DNA from 4 places in the Streptomyces griseochromogenes genome. Region 3 is predicted to be linked to each of the others. Evidence: riboswitches for the same ligand, from Rfam matches in the RefSeq annotation. Region 3 holds a riboswitch; each other region holds the start of a gene.
What was found. Region 3 has a riboswitch for cobalamin ahead of AVL59_RS38735 (prenyltransferase/squalene oxidase repeat-containing protein). Riboswitches for the same ligand answer to the same signal wherever they lie in the genome.
Positions count from the first base shown of each region.

Region 1 (4,784 bases), 6.3 Mb from region 3:
ACCGCGCCCACCTGGCGCCATGTGATCGACGGGCAGCTGAACCTGCTCGACGCCATCGAGCGGCGCATCGACTTCACCGCCGACGACGGCAAGGAGTACCGGCTCGACGGGCGGGAGCGGCTCGCCACCGTCGTCGTACGGCCGCGCGGCTGGCACCTCGACGAGGAGCACCTGGAGTACGACGGACGCCCCGTGCCCGCCGCGCTCGTCGACTTCGGCCTGTACTTCTTCCACTGCGCGCAGCGGCAGATCGACGCGGGTCACGGCCCGTACTTCTACCTCCCGAAGCTGGAGAACCGCTACGAGGCCCGACTGTGGAACGACGTCTTCGTCACCGCGCAGGAACTCCTCGGCATCCCCCGGGGCACGATCCGCGCCACCGTCCTGATCGAGACGATCACCGCCGCGTTCGAGATGGAGGAGATCCTCTACGAGCTGCGTGAGCACAGCTCCGGTCTCAACGCGGGCCGCTGGGACTACCTCTTCAGCCTGATCAAGACCTTCGGCCACCGCACCGACTTCCTGCTGCCGGACCGGGCCAAGGTGACGATGACCGCGCCCTTCATGCGGGCGTACACCGAACTCCTCGTGCGCACCTGCCACCGCCGCGGCGCCCACGCCATCGGTGGTATGGCGGCGCAGGTGCCGAGCAAGGACCCGGCCGCCCACGAGGCGGCGCTCGCCAAGGTCCGGCTGGACAAGGAGCGGGAGGCCGAGGACGGCTTCGACGGCTCCTGGGTCGCGCACCCCGCACTCGTACCCGTGTGCCGCGAGGTGTTCGACGGTGTCCTCGGCGAGCGTCCGCACCAGCTCGACCGGACGCGGGACGACGTGGAGGTGACGGCCGCGGATCTGCTCTCGGTGCGCCGGATCAGCGGGCCGCCCACGGCGGAGGGCGTGCGGACCAACATCTCGGTCGCCCTGCGCTACTTCGCCGCCTGGCTGCGCGGGCAGGGCGCCGTCGCGCTGAGCGGCCTCATGGAGGACGCGGCCACCGCCGAGATCGCCCGGGTGCAGATCTGGCAGTGGCTGCGGCACCGGGTGATCGACCGGGAGACGGTCCTCGGGCTGCTCGACGAGGAACTCGCGGCGCTGGGCGCCGAGTACCCGTGGGCACCCGTGGAGGAGGTCCGGGCCCTCTTCGAACGCACGGCACTGACCGGTGAGTTGCCGCTCTTCTTCACCCCGGACGCCTATGCCCGCCACCTGGTGCGCCGGACGCAGGCCCGGTCATGAGCGGCGGCATCCGGCGTGTCGGAGTGGTCGGCGGCGGCCAGATGGGCGCGGGCATCGCCGAGGTGTGCGCGCGGGCCGGGATCGACACGATCGTCTGCGAGGCCGACGCCACGGCCGCCCACGCCGCGCGGGAGCGGGTGGCGGCTTCCCTGGAGCGTGCCGTACGGCGGGGCAAGCTGGAGCGGTCCGCCGCACAGGACGCCCTCGCCCGCCTGGTCTTCACCGGCGAGCCGGCGGACTTGGCCGACCGGCAGCTGGTCGTCGAGGCCGTCGTCGAGAACGCCGACGCCAAGGCGGAGGTGTTCGCGGCCCTCGACAAGATCGTCGAGGACCCGGAGGCCGTCCTGGCCACGAACACCTCCTCCCTCCCCGTCATGCGCCTCGGCATGGCCACGAGCCGCGCCGACCGGGTCGTAGGTCTGCACTTCTTCAACCCTGTCCCCGTACTGCCCCTGGTGGAGCTCGTGACGTCCCTGCACACGGCGCCCGAAGCGGCGGCCGTCGTCGAGGAGTTCGCCGCGCTCACGCTCGGCAAGACGGTCATCCGCTCCCGGGACCGGGCCGGTTTCGTCGTCAACGCGCTGCTCGTCCCGTACCTGCTCTCGGCGATCCGTATGACGGAGTCCGGCTTCGCCACCGCCGCCGACATCGACGCCGGCATGGAACTGGGCTGCGCCCACCCCATGGGCCCGCTGAAGCTGGCGGACCTGATCGGGCTCGACACCGTGGCCTCGATCGCCGAGTCCCTGTACGACGAGTTCAGGGAACCCCTCTACGCCCCTCCCCCGCTGCTGCAGCGGATGGTGGAAGCGGGGCTGCTGGGCCGCAAGGCCGGTCGGGGATTCCACATGTACGACCCGACCCCGTAGGGTGGCCGGTGCAGCTGGTTCGCCCCGTCAGCCAGGCGGGACGCGTCGTAAGAGGGAACCCGGTGGAAATCCGGGACTGCCCCGCAGCGGTGAGCGGGAACGACCGCCGTCATACGCACTGGGCCCGATGTACAGGGTCTGGGAAGCGACGGCCAGTAGGTGTCCTCCCCCATGAGGACGTGCCCGCGAGTCCGAAGACCTGCCAACTGCCCGCGTACGGGACGACTCGTGCGCGGAATCCCGGTGACCTCGAGGGCGGGTCGGCGTGCGTGACCGAACGGACGGCCGACGGCCGCTGCCGTCCGGTACGTCACCCCTTCGCGCTCTCGTCCCGTCCCCGGGATCTCAGGGATTCATCTCGCGAAGGAGATCTCCGTGACCACCAAGTCCGCAGCCGCGGCAGCACGGGCCACCGTGTACGGCTACCCCCGCCAGGGCCAGGGCCGGGAGCTGAAGAAGGCGATCGAGGGCCACTGGAAGGGCCGGGTCACCGCCGACGCCCTGCGCACGGCCGCCGCCGAACTGCGTCGCACCAACTGGCGGCAGCTGGCGGAGGCCGGCGTCGACGAGGTCCCGACCGGTGACTTCTCGTACTACGACCACGTCCTGGACACCACCGTCATGGTGGGCGCGATCCCCGACCGGCACCGGGCGGCCGTCGCCGCCGACCCGCTGGAAGGCTACTTCGCCATGGCCCGCGGCACGCAGGAAGTCGCGCCACTGGAGATGACCAAGTGGTTCGACACCAACTACCACTATCTCGTGCCCGAGTTGGGCCCGGACACGCGGTTCGCGGCCGACTCCGGCAAGCAGGTCTCCGAGCTGAAGGAAGCCCTCGCCCTGGAGTTGACGGCACGTCCCGTGCTGGTCGGCCCGGTGACCTACCTGCTGCTCGCCAAGCCCGCGCCCGGGGTGTCCGCGGACTTCGAGCCGCTCACCCTCCTGGACCGTCTGCTCCCGGTGTACGCCGAGGTCCTCGCCGACCTGCGCGCGGCCGGTGCCGAGTGGGTGCAGCTCGACGAGCCGGCCCTGGTCCAGGACCGTACCCCGGCCGAACTGAACGCCGCCGCCCGCGCCTACCGCGATCTCGGTGCCCTCACCGACCGGCCCAAGCTGCTGGTCGCCTCCTACTTCGACCGGCTCGGCGATGCCCTGCCGGTGCTGGCCAAGGCACCGGTGGAGGGCCTGGCCCTGGACTTCACCGAGGCGGCCGCCGCCAACCTGGACGCGCTCGCGGCCGTCGGCGGACTGCCCGGCAAGCGGCTGGTCGCCGGTGTCGTGAACGGCCGCAACATCTGGGGCAACGACCTGTCGGCCTCCCTGGCCACGCTCGGCACCCTGCTCGGCCTGGCCGACCGGGTCGACGTGTCGGCCTCCTGCTCACTCCTGCACGTCCCCCTCGACGCGGCGGCCGAGCGGGACATCGAGCCGCAGATCCTGCGCTGGCTCGCCTTCGCCCGGCAGAAGACGGCCGAGATCGTCACCCTCGCCAAGGGCCTGGCCCGCGGCACCGACACGATCACCGCGCAGCTGTCGGCGAACCGGGCCGATCTGGCCTCCCGCGCACACTCGCCCATCACCCATGACCCGGCCGTGCGCGCCCGCACCGCCGCCGTCACGGACGACGACGCGCGCCGCTGCCGGCCATACCCCGAGCGGGCCGCGGCCCAGCGCGCCCACCTGCGCCTCCCCGCGCTCCCCACCACGACCATCGGCTCCTTCCCGCAGACCGGCGAACTGCGCTCCGCGCGCGCCGACTTGAGGGCCGGCCGCATCGACACCGCCGGATACGAGGAACGCGTCGGGGCGGAGATCCGCGAGGTGATCGCCTTCCAGGAGAAGGCGGGCCTGGACGTCCTGGTGCACGGCGAGGCCGAACGCAACGACATGGTCCAGTACTTCGCCGAGCGGCTCACCGGCTACCTCGCCACGCAGCACGGCTGGGTCCAGTCCTACGGCACCCGTTACGTCCGGCCGCCGATCCTGGCCGGCGACATCTCGCGCCCCGAGCCGATGACGGTGCGCTGGACGACGTACGCCCAGTCCCTCACCGACCGCCCGGTCAAGGGCATGCTCACCGGTCCCGTCACCATGCTCGCCTGGTCCTTCGTCCGCGACGACCAGCCCCTCGCCGACACCGCCCGCCAGGTGGCCCTCGCCCTGCGCGAGGAGGTGAACGACCTGGAGGCGGCAGGTACTTCGGTGATCCAGGTCGACGAGCCCGCCCTGCGCGAAACCCTCCCCCTGCGTGCCGCCGACCGCCCCGCGTACCTGGAGTGGGCCACGCGGGCCTTCCGGCTGACCACCAGCGGCGTCCGCCCGGACACCCAGATCCACACCCATATGTGCTACGCCGAGTTCGGCGACATCGTCCAGGCCATCGACGATCTCGACGCCGACGTCATCAGCCTGGAGGCCGCCCGTTCGCACATGCAGGTGGCCCGTGAACTCGCCGCCCACGGCTACCCGCGCGAGGCGGGACCCGGCGTCTACGACATCCACTCGCCGCGCGTGCCCAGCGCGGCGGAGGCTGCCGACCTGCTGCGCACCGGCCTGAAGGCGATCCCCGCCGAGCGGCTGTGGGTCAACCCCGACTGCGGCCTGAAGACCCGTGACTGGCCGGAGACCCGAGCCTCCCTGGAGAACCTGGTCACCGCGGCCCGCACGGTACGCACGGAG
Region 1 covers NZ_CP016279.1:2,594,630-2,599,413, reverse strand. The annotation lists gene aceB (malate synthase A) at 1-1,236, shown strand, start outside; gene AVL59_RS11045 (3-hydroxybutyryl-CoA dehydrogenase) at 1,233-2,105, shown strand; cobalamin riboswitch at 2,117-2,314, shown strand; gene metE (5-methyltetrahydropteroyltriglutamate--homocysteine S-methyltransferase) at 2,481-4,784, shown strand, end outside.
Region 1: linked by a shared signal. The riboswitch ahead of metE (5-methyltetrahydropteroyltriglutamate--homocysteine S-methyltransferase) and the one ahead of AVL59_RS38735 (prenyltransferase/squalene oxidase repeat-containing protein) in region 3 are both predicted to bind cobalamin.

Region 2 (4,784 bases), 590 kb from region 3:
GCGGCTGCGGTCGCTTTGACGGTGCGCACGGATCCAGTGTCGTGGCGCGCCGGGCCGACGGCCAGCGGAGGGCCCGGCCGTCACGACGGATCCGGACGAGGGTGCGGTCACCCCCGCTGGCCGTACCCCTTCAAACGTGCCCCGGCCTCTTCCATCTGTTCCTCCGTCAGCAGGGAGGGCGCGCGGCCCGGCGCCGCGGACGCCGTCAGCCACAGCCGGCACATCCACTCCAGCTGGGCGGTGCGGTCGTAGGCCTGGTCGAGGGTGGCGCCGTAGGTGATCATGCCGTGGTTCCGCAGGAGGCAGCCGGAGCGGCCGGCGAGGGCGCTGAGCATGTTCTCGGCCAGTTCGTCCGTGCCGTAGGCCGCGTAGGGGGCGACCCGGGCGGGGCCGCCCATGGCCGCGGCCATGTAGTGGATCGGGGGCAGCTCGGTCACGAGGGTGGAGACGGCCGTGGCGTGCACCGCGTGGGTGTGGACGACGGCGCGGGCGTCGGTGGTGCGGTAGACGGCCAGGTGCATGGGCAGCTCGCTGGTCGGCACGAGCGTGCCGAGCACCTGGCATCCGTCGAGGTCGACGCCGGTGATGTCGTTCGGGGTCAGCCGGTCGTAGGGCACGCCCGACGGGGTGACCAGCACGAGGTCCCCGACGCGCGCCGACACATTGCCGGAGGTGCCGACGACCAGCCCGTCGGCGACGGTCCGCCGGGCCGTCGCGACCACGCCCTCCCACAGGTGTGACTCTTCCGCTTCCGGATCCCGTCGCTGTTCAGCCATGCGGGGATCCTGCCAGCCGGCCCGGCGCCGCGGGGTCCCGTGGCGTGAATCGGGCCTGAATTCGTACTCCCGAGCGGGCGCCGGACGGCGCGCCGCTCGCCCGTCTCGGCGGCGGCCCGCGGGGTGACCAGGATCTCTTTCGCGGGCCGCCGAGGCGACCGCGGGCCTTCGCGCGCGGCCGGCAGCCATGGGGCGCCTGGGATGTCGACCCGAACACGACCCCGACAACCCGCCACTGACATCCTGAAGCCCGCTTCAGTTCACTTTCCGTTCACCCAGGTTGCCTACGGTCCAACAGCCAATGACCTCGAACGATTGCCTGGGTAAATGGAAAACTTCTCGCTGATCCTCGCGATTGTGGTGGTAACCGCACTCGCGTTTGATTTCACGAACGGTTTCCACGACACCGCCAACGCGATGGCCACGACCATCTCGACCGGTGCGCTCAAGCCCAAGGTCGCGGTGGCCATGTCCGCCGCCCTCAACCTTGTAGGCGCCTTCCTCTCCGTGGAGGTCGCCAACACGATCTCCAAGGGTCTCGTCGACGAGAACGGCATACGTCCCGAGGTCATATTCGCCGCGCTGGTCGGCGCGATCCTCTGGAACCTGGTGACCTGGCTGGTGGGACTGCCCTCCAGCTCCTCCCACGCGCTGATGGGCGGCCTGATCGGCGCCACCGTCGCCTCCGCCGGCTTCGGTGCCGTCCACGGTGACGTCCTGGTCACCAAGGTCCTGCTCCCGGCGGTCGCCGCCCCGGTCGTGGCGGGTCTCGCGGCGATGTTCGCCACCCGGTTCTCCTACGGCATCGGCCGCGGCGCCGAGGGCGAGGCCACCCGCAAGGGCTACCGCGCGGGGCAGATCGCCTCGGCCGGCCTGGTCTCCCTGGCCCACGGCACCAACGACGCCCAGAAGACGATGGGCATCATCACCCTGGCGCTGATCGCGGGCGGCGCGGTCGCCCCCGGCTCCAACCCTCCCACCTGGGTGATCCTCTCCGCGGGCCTGGCCATCGCGCTCGGTACCTACATCGGCGGCTGGCGCATCATCCGCACCATGGGCAAGGGGCTGACCGACCTGGAGCCGCGACAGGGCTTCGCCGCCCAGACCAGCGCGGCCACCGCCATCCTGGCCTCCTCCCACCTCGGCTTCTCCCTCTCCACCACCCATGTCGTCTCCGGCTCGGTGATGGGCGCGGGCCTCGGCCGCAAGGGCGGTGTGGTCCGCTGGTCCACCGCGACCCGCATGGCCGTCGCCTGGGTGCTCACCCTCCCGGCCGCCGCACTGGTCGGCGCGGGCGCCGAGTCCGTCACGGACCTGGGCGACTGGGGCACCGCGGTCGTCGCCGTCTTCCTCGTCGGCGCCAGCGCCACGATCTGGAAGATCTCCCGTCGCCAGGTCGTCGACCACACCAACGTCGTGGCCGACGACACCGCCGAGCCGGCCGGCGTGGTGACCACCGCCATCGCCGCGGTGACCCCGCCGCCCGCGGGCACCGTCACCGAGGGCCTGACGGCCACGATCCCGTCTCCGGCCGCCGCCACCGACCCGGCCCCCGCCGCTCCGGCGACCCCGCCGGCCGCCACGGTCTGACCCGAGCACCCGGTAACTGAAGGAAGCATCCCCATGAAGATCGACTGGGCGGCCCTCGGCTCCGTCTTCGGCGTCAGCCTCGTGTTCACGGTGGGCCTGGTGGCCCTGTTCACCCTCGGCATCAACGGCCTCGCGCGCCGCGAGAAGGCCGCCGCACAGGGCGGCTCCGCCGCGCTGGCGGTGACGGGCGCGTACGTGTGCTTCGCGGCCTGCGCGGCCGCGGTGGCCTACGGGATCCATTTGATCGTGGCCAAGGCCTAGTTCCCCGGAGTCCCTCCTGCGCCCTGCCGGGCCGGCACGTCAGCCGGAGCGGCAGGGCGCAGGTGTGTCCACGGCGGGCGGGACCCGCCCACCACCTCCGGCGGTACGACCTGACCGTCGTCCGGCGGCAGTTCGGCCACGTACGCCACCGTGCGTCTCCCCCGCGTCCGTTGCATCCCGTATGAGACGTACGCACCCTTGCCATGCTCACGGTGTGTGAGCACAAGAGGGATCCCCGAACGTCGCCCGGAGGAGGGGGAATTCACCGCGACCCGGTCGTCGGGCACGGCCCGGCGGGCCGGCGATGTGGGCCTCAGCACAGTCCACCGTCCCAGGTCAAAGGCAAGTTGACGGCCCTTCCGGGTGCGTGGTGGACTGCCCACGCCATGTACGGCGGCAGAAGAGGAAGCCGGTGCGAATCCGGCGCGGTCCCGCCACTGTCACCGGGGAAGAACATCCCCGGGAGCCAGGAACTCTCACCGCCGGTCTCGTCGAACCAGGGCGCGGACACCCTGAGTGAGGACACATATCGCCATGCTCGGCCGCCGATCGAGGACCAGTACCGGACCCGCCCCTGAGCCCACGGCCGGCTGAGCCGATGGGTGCCGATCGCTCATACGCGTACGGCGCCGCCGCCGGCCTTCTCGGCGACCTGTTCCTCGGCGATCCGCGCCGCGGGCATCCGGTCGCCGTGTTCGGGCGCGCGGCCGCGGCCGTGGAACGCGTGCTGTGGCACGACCACCGTGGCTGGGGCGCCCTGCACACCGCCGTGTGCGCGGGCGGCGCCGTGGCGCTGGGGGCCGTCGCCGAGCGGGCCGTACGCCGCTCCCCCGCCGCCTCCGTCGCGCTGGCCGGTGCCGCCACCTGGGCCGTCGTCGGGGGCACGTCGCTGGCCCGGGAGGCCCGGACCGTCGGGCGCGCGCTGGAGGCCGGGGACATCGAGGCGGCGCGGGCGCGGCTGCCGCATCTGTGCGGCCGGGATCCGCAGGCCCTCGACGCCGACGGGATCGCCCGGGCCGTGGTCGAGTCCGTCGCCGAGAACACCTCCGACGCCGTCGTGGGTGCGCTGGTGTGGGGTGCGGTGGGCGGGGTGCCGGGGCTGCTCGGGTTCCGGGCCGTCAACACCCTGGACGCGATGGTGGGGCACAAGTCGGCCCGCTTCCGGCGCTACGGCTGGGCCTCCGCCCGGCTCGACGACCTCGCCGGCTGGCCGGGGGCGCGGCTGACCGCCGTACTCGCGGCCGCCGCCGGACCCGACCCGCGCGGCGCCCTGCGCGCCTGGCGGGCCGACGCCCGCAAGCACCCGAGCCCCAACGCCGGGCCCGTCGAGGCCTCGTTCGCGGGCGCTCTCGGTGTGCGGCTGGGCGGCACGCTCTCCTACGGCGGACGCGTCGAGCACCGGCCCGTGCTCAACGGGGATTCCGGGCGGGCCGTCCAGGTCACCGACATCGACCGGGCCGTACGGCTCTCCCGCCGCGTCGGCCTGCTCGCGCTCGGCGCGACGGTCGCCGCGCGCCGACTCGTGAAGGGACGTGGGAAGTGAACGGTGGTCTCCTCGTCGCCGGTACCACCTCCGACGCCGGCAAGAGCGTCGTGACGGCCGGGATCTGCCGGTGGCTGGTGCGCCAGGGCGTCAAGGTCGCGCCCTTCAAGGCGCAGAACATGTCCCTGAACTCGTTCGTGACGCGCGAGGGCGCCGAGATCGGGCGGGCGCAGGCCATGCAGGCCCAGGCCTGTCGCGTCGAACCGACGGCGCTGATGAACCCCGTGCTGCTCAAGCCGGGCGGCGAACAGAGCAGCCAGGTGGTGCTGCTGGGCAAGCCGGTGGGCGAGCTGAGCGCGCGCGGGTACCACGGAGGGCGCCGGCAACGGCTTCTGGGCACGGTCCTGGACTGTCTGGCCGAGTTGCGGGGCACGTATGACGCGGTGATCTGTGAGGGGGCCGGTTCGCCCGCGGAGATCAATCTGCGGCGGACCGACATCGTGAACATGGGGATCGCGCGGAACGCGCGGCTGCCCGTGCTCGTCGTCGGCGACATCGACCGGGGCGGTGTCTTCGCCTCGTTCTTCGGCACGGTCGCCCTGCTCTCACCGGAGGACCAGGAACTGGTCGCCGGGTTCCTGGTGAACAAGTTCCGCGGGGATGTCAGCCTGCTG
Region 2 covers NZ_CP016279.1:8,313,610-8,318,393, forward strand. The annotation lists gene AVL59_RS36025 (alpha/beta hydrolase) at 1-29, opposite strand, end outside; gene AVL59_RS36030 (class II aldolase/adducin family protein) at 108-776, opposite strand; gene AVL59_RS36035 (inorganic phosphate transporter) at 1,104-2,366, shown strand; gene AVL59_RS36040 (hypothetical protein) at 2,400-2,627, shown strand; cobalamin riboswitch at 2,982-3,122, shown strand; gene AVL59_RS36045 (cobalamin biosynthesis protein) at 3,226-4,170, shown strand; gene AVL59_RS36050 (cobyric acid synthase) at 4,167-4,784, shown strand, end outside.
Region 2: linked by a shared signal. The riboswitch ahead of AVL59_RS36045 (cobalamin biosynthesis protein) and the one ahead of AVL59_RS38735 (prenyltransferase/squalene oxidase repeat-containing protein) in region 3 are both predicted to bind cobalamin.

Region 3 (4,784 bases):
GGGGTTGGTGGTCCGGGTGGCCGCTGTGCCGAGGCCGAGGGACCAGAGCCACCAGGCACCGGGGTGGAGCGGCTCGCGGCGTTGGCGCCGGCCGGGGGTCGGCATCGCTCGCCCGCGCCGGCGGGGTGCCTCCCCCATGGGGTGCGCTGTACGGCCGCGGCGACTGCGACTCCCCAGGAGCGCGGGGAACTGCGCGACCAGCCACCGCGGACCCGCAGTCGGACGACGGTCCGAGGGCCAACGGCGCTCCGGCTCACCACCGCTACGCATTCCCGCGCCGCCGCGACTGCCACACCGCCGCGACCGCCAGGAGTACGACCACGCCCACACCGATCGGCAGCCCCAGCGAAGGACCACCGTCAGACTCCTTCTTCTGCGCCCCCTTCTTCGCCGTGCCGTCGGCAGACTCTCCGCACCCCTTGCGCGGATACCCGGAGATCGCACACAGCAGGGCGTTCGTGTCGTAGCGCAGGGGATCCGCCACCTTCGCCAGCGCCTCGGCCGTCGTCGCGTCGGGGGCGACGCGGGCACAGGCCGTGCGGCGGGTGGGCGGTGTCTCGCCGGACGGCGCGTCCGCTTCCGTGCCGGGGTCGATGACGAGAGCCACCCGCTTCGTACCCGGCTTCGCGGGCGTCCCCGCACAGATCGTGGCGAAGTCCGCCGTGCCGCGCGGCCGGCTCGCGTCCGCGGAGTCCTCGCTCACCGCGAAGCGGAAGCCCTGGACGGCACCGTCGTCGGGCCGGGCGGTCGAGGGGCCCTCGGTGGCGTACGTCCAGCGGCCGCCGTCCCGCTCCCAGAACGACCAGTAGCGGTAAGCGGCGGCCTGCGCCTGCGCGGCACCGGCCACGAGGACGAACGCGGCGACGAGCAGGGCAGCGGCACGGCGGACGGCGCTCACGGCTGCTGCCGCTTCCGGCGGCCGCTGAGCAGGAAGCCGATGCCGATGCCGGCGACCAGGCCCACGCCGACGATCCACCAGACCTTCGTCCCCGAGTCGTGCTTGCCCTGCTTCGCCTCGGAATGCGTCGCCTTCGCCGTCTGCGTCGCCGGTCCCGTCGCGTCGAGCGCCCGGACCAGGTCCGTACCGCCGAAGTCGTGCGGGTCCGCGCCGATCGCGTGCGCGGCGAAGATCAGCTCGGCGTAGGCGGCCGGACCGCTCTGCTCGGCCCAGTTCCCCGCGTTCTTCTCCAGCCATGCGTACGACTTCTTCGCCTGCGCAGTCGAACCGGTCGCGGCGAGTGCGACGACCGCGTCCGCGGTGTTGCCGTAGTCGGGCTGGTCCTTGGCGCCCGCCAGGGAGGACGTGAGGTGGCCGGTCTTGGCGAGGGTGCGGGCGAGGTACGCGGAGGCGTTGTCCGCCAGCTGCGCCGGGGTGGGCTTGCCGGAGGCCGTACAGGCGGGCGCCTTGTCGCGGGCCTTGCCGGGCTCGATCACGAAACCCTTGCCGAGCGCGCCCAGCACCCCGGCCGCCGTCGCGTCCGCGTTGGCGGCCAACTTGCCCTTCTTGTCCGGCTGGTAGGCGAACGCGCCGCCGCCGTCCGCCGAGCAGGGGATGGACAACTCGGACAGCGCTTCGAGCGGGGTCTTGCCCTCGGAACGCAGCGCGGTGACGTTCTCACCGGCTACGGAGAGCGCGCCGATGACGTCGGCGGTGTGGTTGGTGTCGCTGGGCTGTTCGATGGAGAAGCCGAAGCCGCCGTCCTTGTTCTGCATCCCCTTCAGCCAGCCCACCGCCCTGTGGACCTCGCCGTCGTGCTCGCCGAGCGCCTGCAGTGCCTGGATGGCGGCGGCCGTGGCGTCGATGTCGGCCTGGGCGCCGTCCTTGCCCAGGCAGGGCTTGGACGGGTCCGCGCGGAAGGCCGGGAAGAATCCGTCGTCGCACTGCTGCCCGACCAGCCAGTTGATGGCCGAGGCGGAGGGACGCTCGCCGAGCGTGTGCTGCGCGAGCAGGGCGAACGACTGGCGCCACACCCCGTCGTACGTCGGGTCGCCCTTGCCGAACAGTCCGGACGGGACGGCCACCTTCGGGGAGGGGGACGGGCCTGCGGCCGTGGCGGGTGCGGCGGCGGCCAGCACGCCTATGGCGGCGAGAGCCGCGGCACTGCGGCGGACGTTCATGGTCGGCGACTGCCTCTCCCTGTGGGGAACCGGCAGCGCACGGGAACCCCCGGGCGGCTCGGCTCCGTAAACCTCGACGGTGCCGTGCGCGACGGGCCGCCGCGCACGCGAGCCGGTCAACGTCCGTACGGGGCGGTCCGGCTCACCGCCCGGGGGACGGTTCACGGCTGCGGGTCAGCGCCGGAATTGCACCGGCTTCCCCCTGTACGGGTGTGATGACGACCCGCTCACTTTACCGGCAGCCGTGCGCGGGCCGAGGGGTGGCTGTGGGCACACGGGAGCGGTGACTAGGGTCACGGTCATGACGGTGACGGGGAGACTGCTGGGATCGGGCCGTTCGGCCGATGTGTACGAGATCGACGAAGGCTGGGTGCTGCGCCGGGACCGCGACGGCTGGGGGGACGCGGCCGCCGAGGGGGCCGTGATGGAGCACGTACGGCGGCACGGGTATCCGGTGCCCCGGGTGCGGCCCTCAGGCTCGCGCACCGACCTGGTGATGGAGCGGCTGGAGGGGCCGACGATGCTGGGCGCGCTGGCCGAGGGCCGGATCGGCGCGGCGGAAGGGGGCACGCTGCTGGCCGGGCTGCTGCGGCGGCTGCATGCCGTACCGGGCCGGGACGCGGCCGCGCCGGACGCGCGAGTGCTCCACCTCGACCTGCATCCGGACAACGTGATGCTGACCTCGGACGGGCCCCGGGTCATCGACTGGTCGAACACCGAGGACGGGGAACCGGCCCTCGACTGGGGCATGTCCGCGGTGATCCTCGCCCAGGTGGCCGTCGTCGGCGAACCGCTCGCCGACGGGGCCCTCGCCATGCTGACGGCCCTGCTCGCCGACTCCTGCGGCCTCACCGACGACGGACTGACCGAGGCCCTGCGCCGCCGGGCGGCCAATCCGACGATGAGCCGCCGCGAGATCGACGCCCTGGGCGACGCGGAGCGGCTGATCCGGACGGTGGGCCGGCTTTCTTGAGTCAGGCGGCCCGGGTTTCCTGTGAGGTGACGGTGACGTCCAGGTAGTCCGCCATCCGGTGCAGTGCGCGGGCGCACTCGGGTGGGTCCTCGCCCTCGGTCACCCAGTGCGCGAGCCGGTCTGCGGGGCCCGCGTGCCAGGCCGCGGTGACCTGGTCGCCGGTCTGCCGGGTGAGGACCATGCGCTCGGCGGACGGTTCGTACGCGACGGCGGGGTCGAGGTCCAGCCGGGTCAGACGGCCGGTCGTGGCCGGGTAGGCGAACTGGATCGCGGCCGCCCGCTGCCGGGTCGGGGCCACGTCCGGAAGCCGGCCGGTGGCCAGGGCCGCGGCGGCCCGCGCCAGATCGACACCGGTGGCCCGCTCGACCAGCAGCGGGATCAGATCGCCGGGCAGGTGCGGGACGACGTCGGTGACGCGGGGGCCGCGGGCGGTGAGCCGCAGGCCGATGTGCGCGACGGTGTGCGCGAGACCCAGCGCCGTGACGGTCCGCTCCACCGTCTGCCGCAGGAACGGGTTGTGCAGCAGCCCGTCGTGGGCGTGCACGGCATGCCGCAGCGGCTGCCGGGCGGGCGGCGGACCCGGGGTCGTACGGGTGAGCGCGGCGATGCGGACCTCGTCGTCGAGGACGACGGCCTCGGCGGAGACGAGCGGTCCCTCGGTGTCGTCCCGGCCCGCAGGCGCGACCCCGTGCCGCGCCAGCAGCGACTGTGACGCCGCCGGATCGGCGCAGGCGGCGGCCGTCTCCCGAGGGATGCCGGGCAGCCCCAGCCGTGCGGCGATCCGTGCGGCGGCGGGCAGTCGCGCCCTGGTCCAGGTCAGCACGCCGACCACCCCGAGCCGGGCCGCCTGCCGCGCCACCGCCTCCGCCGCGTCCGGCTCCTGCCCGGGGTCGGCCGCGATATGGCCCGCCAGGTAGGGAAGCGCCCAGCCGGGCGGGGCGGTGCCCGCCAGTACCACCGGGTGGGCCGCCGCGATCCGCGCCAGTGCGAACTCGCCGTACGCGGCGCACCGGCCGACCCCGAGAAGAAGAACGGGATGCGGCATGGTCGCCTCACCTCCGTGGGGATAAGGCGGACAGAGGAACGCCCCGGATGCTGCTCCCCCATAGGCAGCACCCGAGGCGGGTCGATCTTGCTCTCTGTGCCTAGATCCTCACCCACCGCGCCCTCAACTGTCAACGATTACTGCCTAATTCAGCAGGCGTCCTTGTCACATCTGGTCGGGGCACGAGTGACCGGGTAGCCTCGCGTCAGCTCAGCACCGAACGGACGACACGCCCAGGGGGGGGACCGCGGTGAGTGACGTCTATGCCCCGCTGGCCGCTGCGCTGGAGCGGTTGGGGGAGTTGACCGGCCGACCCGGCCGGCTGCCGGAGGTCCTGGATGTGGCGGACCTCTCCCATCGCACCGGCATTCCCGTAGGTGTCGTCGTCGAGCTGCTCTCGGGCGGCCGGGCACCTGAGGCGTGCCTCGCCGAACGGGTGCGGCAGCGGCTGGACTTCATCAGGGAGACCCGGCGCCGCCCCGACGGCAAGCGGTACTCGCTGGACGAGCTGGCCAGGATCGCCGGAACCAGCCGGCAGTGGCTGAGCGAGTGGCGCAAGAGCGGCATGCCGAGCCTCGAACACGCCGACCGGCTGCGCAGGTTCTTCGGTCTGTCGGCGGGCTTCTTCGCCGCGGACGAACCGGAGGC
Region 3 covers NZ_CP016279.1:8,906,996-8,911,779, reverse strand. The annotation lists gene AVL59_RS38745 (energy-coupling factor transporter transmembrane component T) at 1-105, opposite strand, end outside; gene AVL59_RS38740 (SCO2322 family protein) at 263-898, opposite strand; gene AVL59_RS38735 (prenyltransferase/squalene oxidase repeat-containing protein) at 895-2,118, opposite strand; cobalamin riboswitch at 2,232-2,367, opposite strand; gene AVL59_RS38730 (phosphotransferase) at 2,420-3,091, shown strand; gene AVL59_RS51050 (ATP-grasp domain-containing protein) at 3,093-4,136, opposite strand; gene AVL59_RS38720 (helix-turn-helix domain-containing protein) at 4,387-4,784, shown strand, end outside.

Region 4 (4,784 bases), 6.3 Mb from region 3:
TCCTGCTGCTGACCCTGGCCCGCACCGGCGACCAGTTGCAGGGCATCAAGAAGGGTGTCCTGGAGCTGGCCGACGTGATCGCCGTCAACAAGGCGGACGGCCCGCACGAGCGCGACGCGCGGGCGGCCGCACGGGAGCTGGCGGGCGCGCTCAGGCTGATGCACGGCAAGGACGTGTTCTGGGCTCCGCCGGTGCTCAGTTGCAGTGCCCGTGAGTCGATCGGCCTCGACGTGGTGTGGGAGCGCCTGGAACAGCACCGCACACTGCTCGACTCCACCGGGCGGCTCACCGCCAAGCGGCGGGACCAGCAGGTCGGCTGGACCTGGTCGATGGTCCGCGACGAACTGCTGGGCCGACTGCACGCGGACCCCGCGGTCCGCGAGGCCGCCCCCGCGCTCGAACAACAGGTCAGGGACGGCTCGTTGACGGCCACCCTGGCCGCGGAACGCATCCTGCGGGCGTTCGGCGCGCAGTGAGCCGGCCCGCGGCACCAGCAGGAGGAACAACCGCGTGACCAGTCGTGTCACCTTCGTCTCAGCGGCGATCACACCGTCGCTGCGGCGTGCACGCTTCGACGACGGCGACTCGATCGAGGCCGACGCGGCGGCGCGGGCGAGAGCGACGGCCGGGACCCTGCCCGCCGCCGTCCGTGTCGTCGCCTCCCCCGGCGTGCGCTGTCGTGAGACGGCCGCGGCGCTCGGCCTCGACGCCGCGGCGGACCCGGAACTCGCGGGCCTGGACATGGGCAGATGGCGGGGGCGGACCCTGGACGAGGTGAGCGCCGCCGAGCCCGAAGCGGTGGCGGGCTGGCTGGCCGATCCAGGCGCCGCACCGCACGGCGGGGAGTCCGTGCGGCAGCTGTGCGCCCGCCTCGCGCGCTGGCTGGACACGGAACGGCTGGGGGACGGCAGGACCCTCGCCGTGGTGGAGCCGGAGGTGGTACGGGCCGTGGTGGTGGGGGTGCTGGGCGCGCCCGAGGCCGCGTTCTGGCGCGTCGACGTCCCGCCGCTCACCGCGACGGAGGTCACCGGCCGGTCAGGGCGGTGGAACCTGCGTCTCGGAGCCGCCCTCGCCGCGCCGGGCGACGCGCCGGGTCACTGACACCGGCGCCCGCGGTCGGGGGCTAGGGCTTCTCCTCCCGGTGGCGGCGCAGCAGCGCCGCGATGGCGCACCGCAGACAGGCAGGATCCATGCCGTCGGCCGTGCCGTCGTGGCCGGGGCACCCGGCCGCGTCCGGTGTCCCGGCTGCCGCGCCCGGCGCGTGACAGGCGAAGGGGGAAGCCGGGTCGGCGACCAGGGCCTCGAGTTCCCGCAGCAGCCTCGCGTCGCGCTTGACCTGCTGGGCCAGTACCCGCACCCGTGCGCTCTGGCCGCCGATCTGGCGTCGGCTGGCGACCAGTTGCTCGTACTCCCGCACGGTCAGGGCCACCGCTTCTCGGCCGCCCAGGGTGATGTGACGCGGCTGGGGGTGGTGTCTGGCCACTCGGCTCCTCCGCTCGTCGCCTCCGCCGGTGTCCCGGAAACGCGAGAAGGCCCTCGGATGGTTCCGAAGGGCCCTCTCGTTGTCCGGAAGCGTTCAGTGCGAGGCGGGAACCGCGCGTCTGGACGCGGCTGTCGCGGGCTTGGGATTCAGCAGGCGCTCGGCCAGCTCGCCGAAGAGCAGCCCGAAACCTGTCCACATGACGGTCTGGATGGCCAGCGCCGAAAGCCGGAACCGCCACAGCAGGGTGGCCGGGAAGTCCTTCGGCACCTCGTTGATGACGGGCAGGAACTCGTAGGCCAGGCCGATCACGACGACGAAGGCGGCCACCGCGGCCACGGTCGCCCACCAGGTGCCCACGGTGGGCGCGAGCCGCTTGCCCAGGATGGTGGCGGCGACCGCCAGCAGCACACTGAGCAGCATCATCAGGAAGTACAGGGTCGTCCGCTTGCCGATGGTGTCGGGGTTCCCGACCGACGGCGGATTGGCCGGGTACTTCAGGAACGGTACGACGTACACGGCGAGCAGCGCGCAGCCGGACAGCAGCAGCGCGGTCGCCCGGGGGCCGAACCGGCCGACGCGGCCGAGCGCGAAGCAGTACGCGAGCGCGGCGATGCCGCCGAAGGCGACCCCGTAGACCAGGACTCCGGTGGCGAGACCGGCGGTGGACTGCAGGGAGCGGGAGACGACCTCCATCTCGTGCTCGTGGGAGTGGGCGTCCTCGAAGCTGATCGCCTTGTCGACGTTCGGCTCACCGAGCAGGTAGGCGACGACCAGGGCGAGCACGCCGGCGGCCAGGCCGGCGAGCATGCCCCGCACGAGGAGGTTTCTTACCGTTGCGGAGTTCATGGGGGTGCGGCGTCCCTGGCGTCAGTGGCAGGGGAAGCCGAGCAGGTGGCGGGCGTCGTGCACCCACTCGTGGACGTCCGTGCCGTTGAACACGGAGGTGGCGCCCTGCTCGGCGCCGACGAAGTAGAGCAGGACCAGCATCAGGATGCCGAAGAAGACCGCCCAGGGAGCAATCGCCTTCAGCGGCAGCGTGGCGGGAACGACGGGGGTGGTGGCTGTCGGCTGGGCGACGGTCTGCGCCATGGCAGAACCTCCTCTGGGAGTTCGCGTCCCATCTCGGTGGTGCACATGACGACGGCCACGGGTCTGACTCACCAGACGCCCCGGAAGGCGTCTCGCATACAGTGGCGCGACCGTGCCGGATTCCCACCGGCTTCCGTCTCGCCGTCGTCGATATCGGACAGACCGTACCGCGCCAGGCGTGCATGGCCAAGACCGCCTCGGTCGCCGTGATCTTCCTCTCCCGCCGACCGCGTCAACTCCGGGCGTCGGAGACGGGGTACGGCACGAAGGTGCCGGTGTTCTGGTCGATCCGCAGCGGGTGGCCGAGGGGCGGTGCGGCGCGCTGGGGGCAGTCGAGGCGTTCGCAGACACGGCAGCCCATGCCGATGGGGGTGGCGGCGGAGGCGTTCGCGAGGTCGAGGCCGTCGGAGTAGACGACGCGGTGGGCGTGGCGGATCTCGCAGCCGAGGCCGATGGCGAAGGTCTTGCCGGGTTCACCCCAGCCGCCGCGGTGCCGGGTCACCGCGCGGGCGGTCCACAAATAGCGCTGTCCGTCGGGCATTTCGGCGATCTGGACGTGGATGCGTCCGGGGACGGCGAACGCCTCGTAGACGTTCCACAGGGGGCAGGTGCCGCCCGCCCGGGAGAAGTGGAAGCCGGTCGCCGACTGCCGCTTGGACATGTTGCCGGCCCGGTCGACACGGACGAAGGAGAAGGGCACGCCGCGCAGCCTGGGGCGCTGGAGGGTGCTCAGCCGGTGGCAGACGGTCTCGTAGCCGAGGCCGTAGCGGTCGGTGAGGCGCTCGATGTCGTAGCGCGCCTCCTCGGCGGCCGTGTGGAAGGCGTCGTACGGCAGGATCAGGGCCGCCGCGAAGTAGTTGGCGACGCCGATGCGGGCCAGGCCGTGGGCGGGCGATCCGGGCTCGAAGTCCTCGGCGGCCTCGCGGTCGAGTTCGTCGCCGTGTTCGAGCAGGGCGAGCTGGGTGGCCATGCGGAAGGCGCGCTGGCCGGGGCGCAGACGGGTGGACAGGTGAAGCGTGCGGGTCGGCTCGTCGTAGTGGTGCAGATGGTCGCCGCGCTCGGCGGTGAGCCGGATGCCGTGGCGGTCGGCGAGGCGCGTGGTCAGCGCCCGTAGGACCTCGCCGGGCCGGATGCCGATCTCCCGGGAGAGCCGCTCCGCCGCGAGGTCGGTGTCGTGGAGGTAATTCTGGCGGCGGTAGAAGAAGTCCCTGATCTCCTCGTGCGGTGAGCCGGGCTGCTCCGGGCCCGGGCCGCGGCCGTCCGTGGCTCCGGCCAGGCGCTCGGCGAGCCGTTGGTTGCGGCGGCCGAGGTCGAGCAGGACCCGGGCGACCTCGGGTGTCCGCGAGGCGAGGTCCGTCAGGTCGGCGGCGGAGACCCGGGCCTCGGCCAGTTCCCCGGCCAGCGCCTCGCGGAGGTCTGCCACCAGACGCGTCGTGTCGCGCGCGGAGAAGAAGCCCGGGTCGACGCCGAAGGCCTCGGTCAGACGCAGCAGGACCGCAACGGTGAGCGGCCGGGAGTCGTGCTCCATCTGGTTCAGGTAGCTGGGCGAGATGGCGAGGACACGGGCCAACTCGGCCTGGCTCATGCGTCGTTCCTCGCGCAGGTGCCGCAGGCGCGCCCCGGCGTACGTCTTGCCCACCCCGTGATCCTCCGTGTCCGGCTGCGGCCAACGTACGCCATCGGGCCGCTCCCGTGCCCTTCGCAAACTTGGCGAACGGCGACGAGAAGATTCGCAGAAGTTGGCAGATGTCCACGGTTGTTGGCACTCAGTGCCAGTGTCAGAGTCTCAGTGCGGCCCGCCGGACACCGGCGACCACCGCCCGGAACCGGGGCGCGATTCATGCCCTGACGTCGGAGATCCCGGCGCCGACGGGGTCGTTCACCGGCAGCGTTGCTCACCTCCGTCCCACGGCGTGACGGCGGGCCGTATCCCAGCTAAGCGACACACAGTGCCACACCTGTTCCTACGGACAGGGAGATTGGCAGCCGGCACAGACCGAGGAGACATGACAGTCATGGCAGAGACGAGGACGCGGGCGGCCGAGGAACTCGCGCGGCGCTGGGCCACCGACCCGCGTTGGCGGGGCATCGAGCGCACCTACAGCGCCGAGGACGTGATCCGGCTCTCCGGCAGCGTCCGCGAGGAGCACACACTGGCCCGGCGCGGCGCCGAGCGGCTGTGGCGCGAGCTGCACGAGCGGGACTACATCCA
Region 4 covers NZ_CP016279.1:2,601,011-2,605,794, reverse strand. The annotation lists gene meaB (methylmalonyl Co-A mutase-associated GTPase MeaB) at 1-476, shown strand, start outside; gene AVL59_RS11080 (histidine phosphatase family protein) at 511-1,101, shown strand; gene AVL59_RS47835 (hypothetical protein) at 1,124-1,483, opposite strand; gene AVL59_RS11070 (CbtA family protein) at 1,577-2,329, opposite strand; gene AVL59_RS11065 (CbtB domain-containing protein) at 2,351-2,572, opposite strand; cobalamin riboswitch at 2,608-2,759, opposite strand; gene AVL59_RS11060 (short-chain fatty acyl-CoA regulator family protein) at 2,805-4,211, opposite strand; gene aceA (isocitrate lyase) at 4,588-4,784, shown strand, end outside.
Region 4: linked by a shared signal. The riboswitch ahead of AVL59_RS11065 (CbtB domain-containing protein) and the one ahead of AVL59_RS38735 (prenyltransferase/squalene oxidase repeat-containing protein) in region 3 are both predicted to bind cobalamin.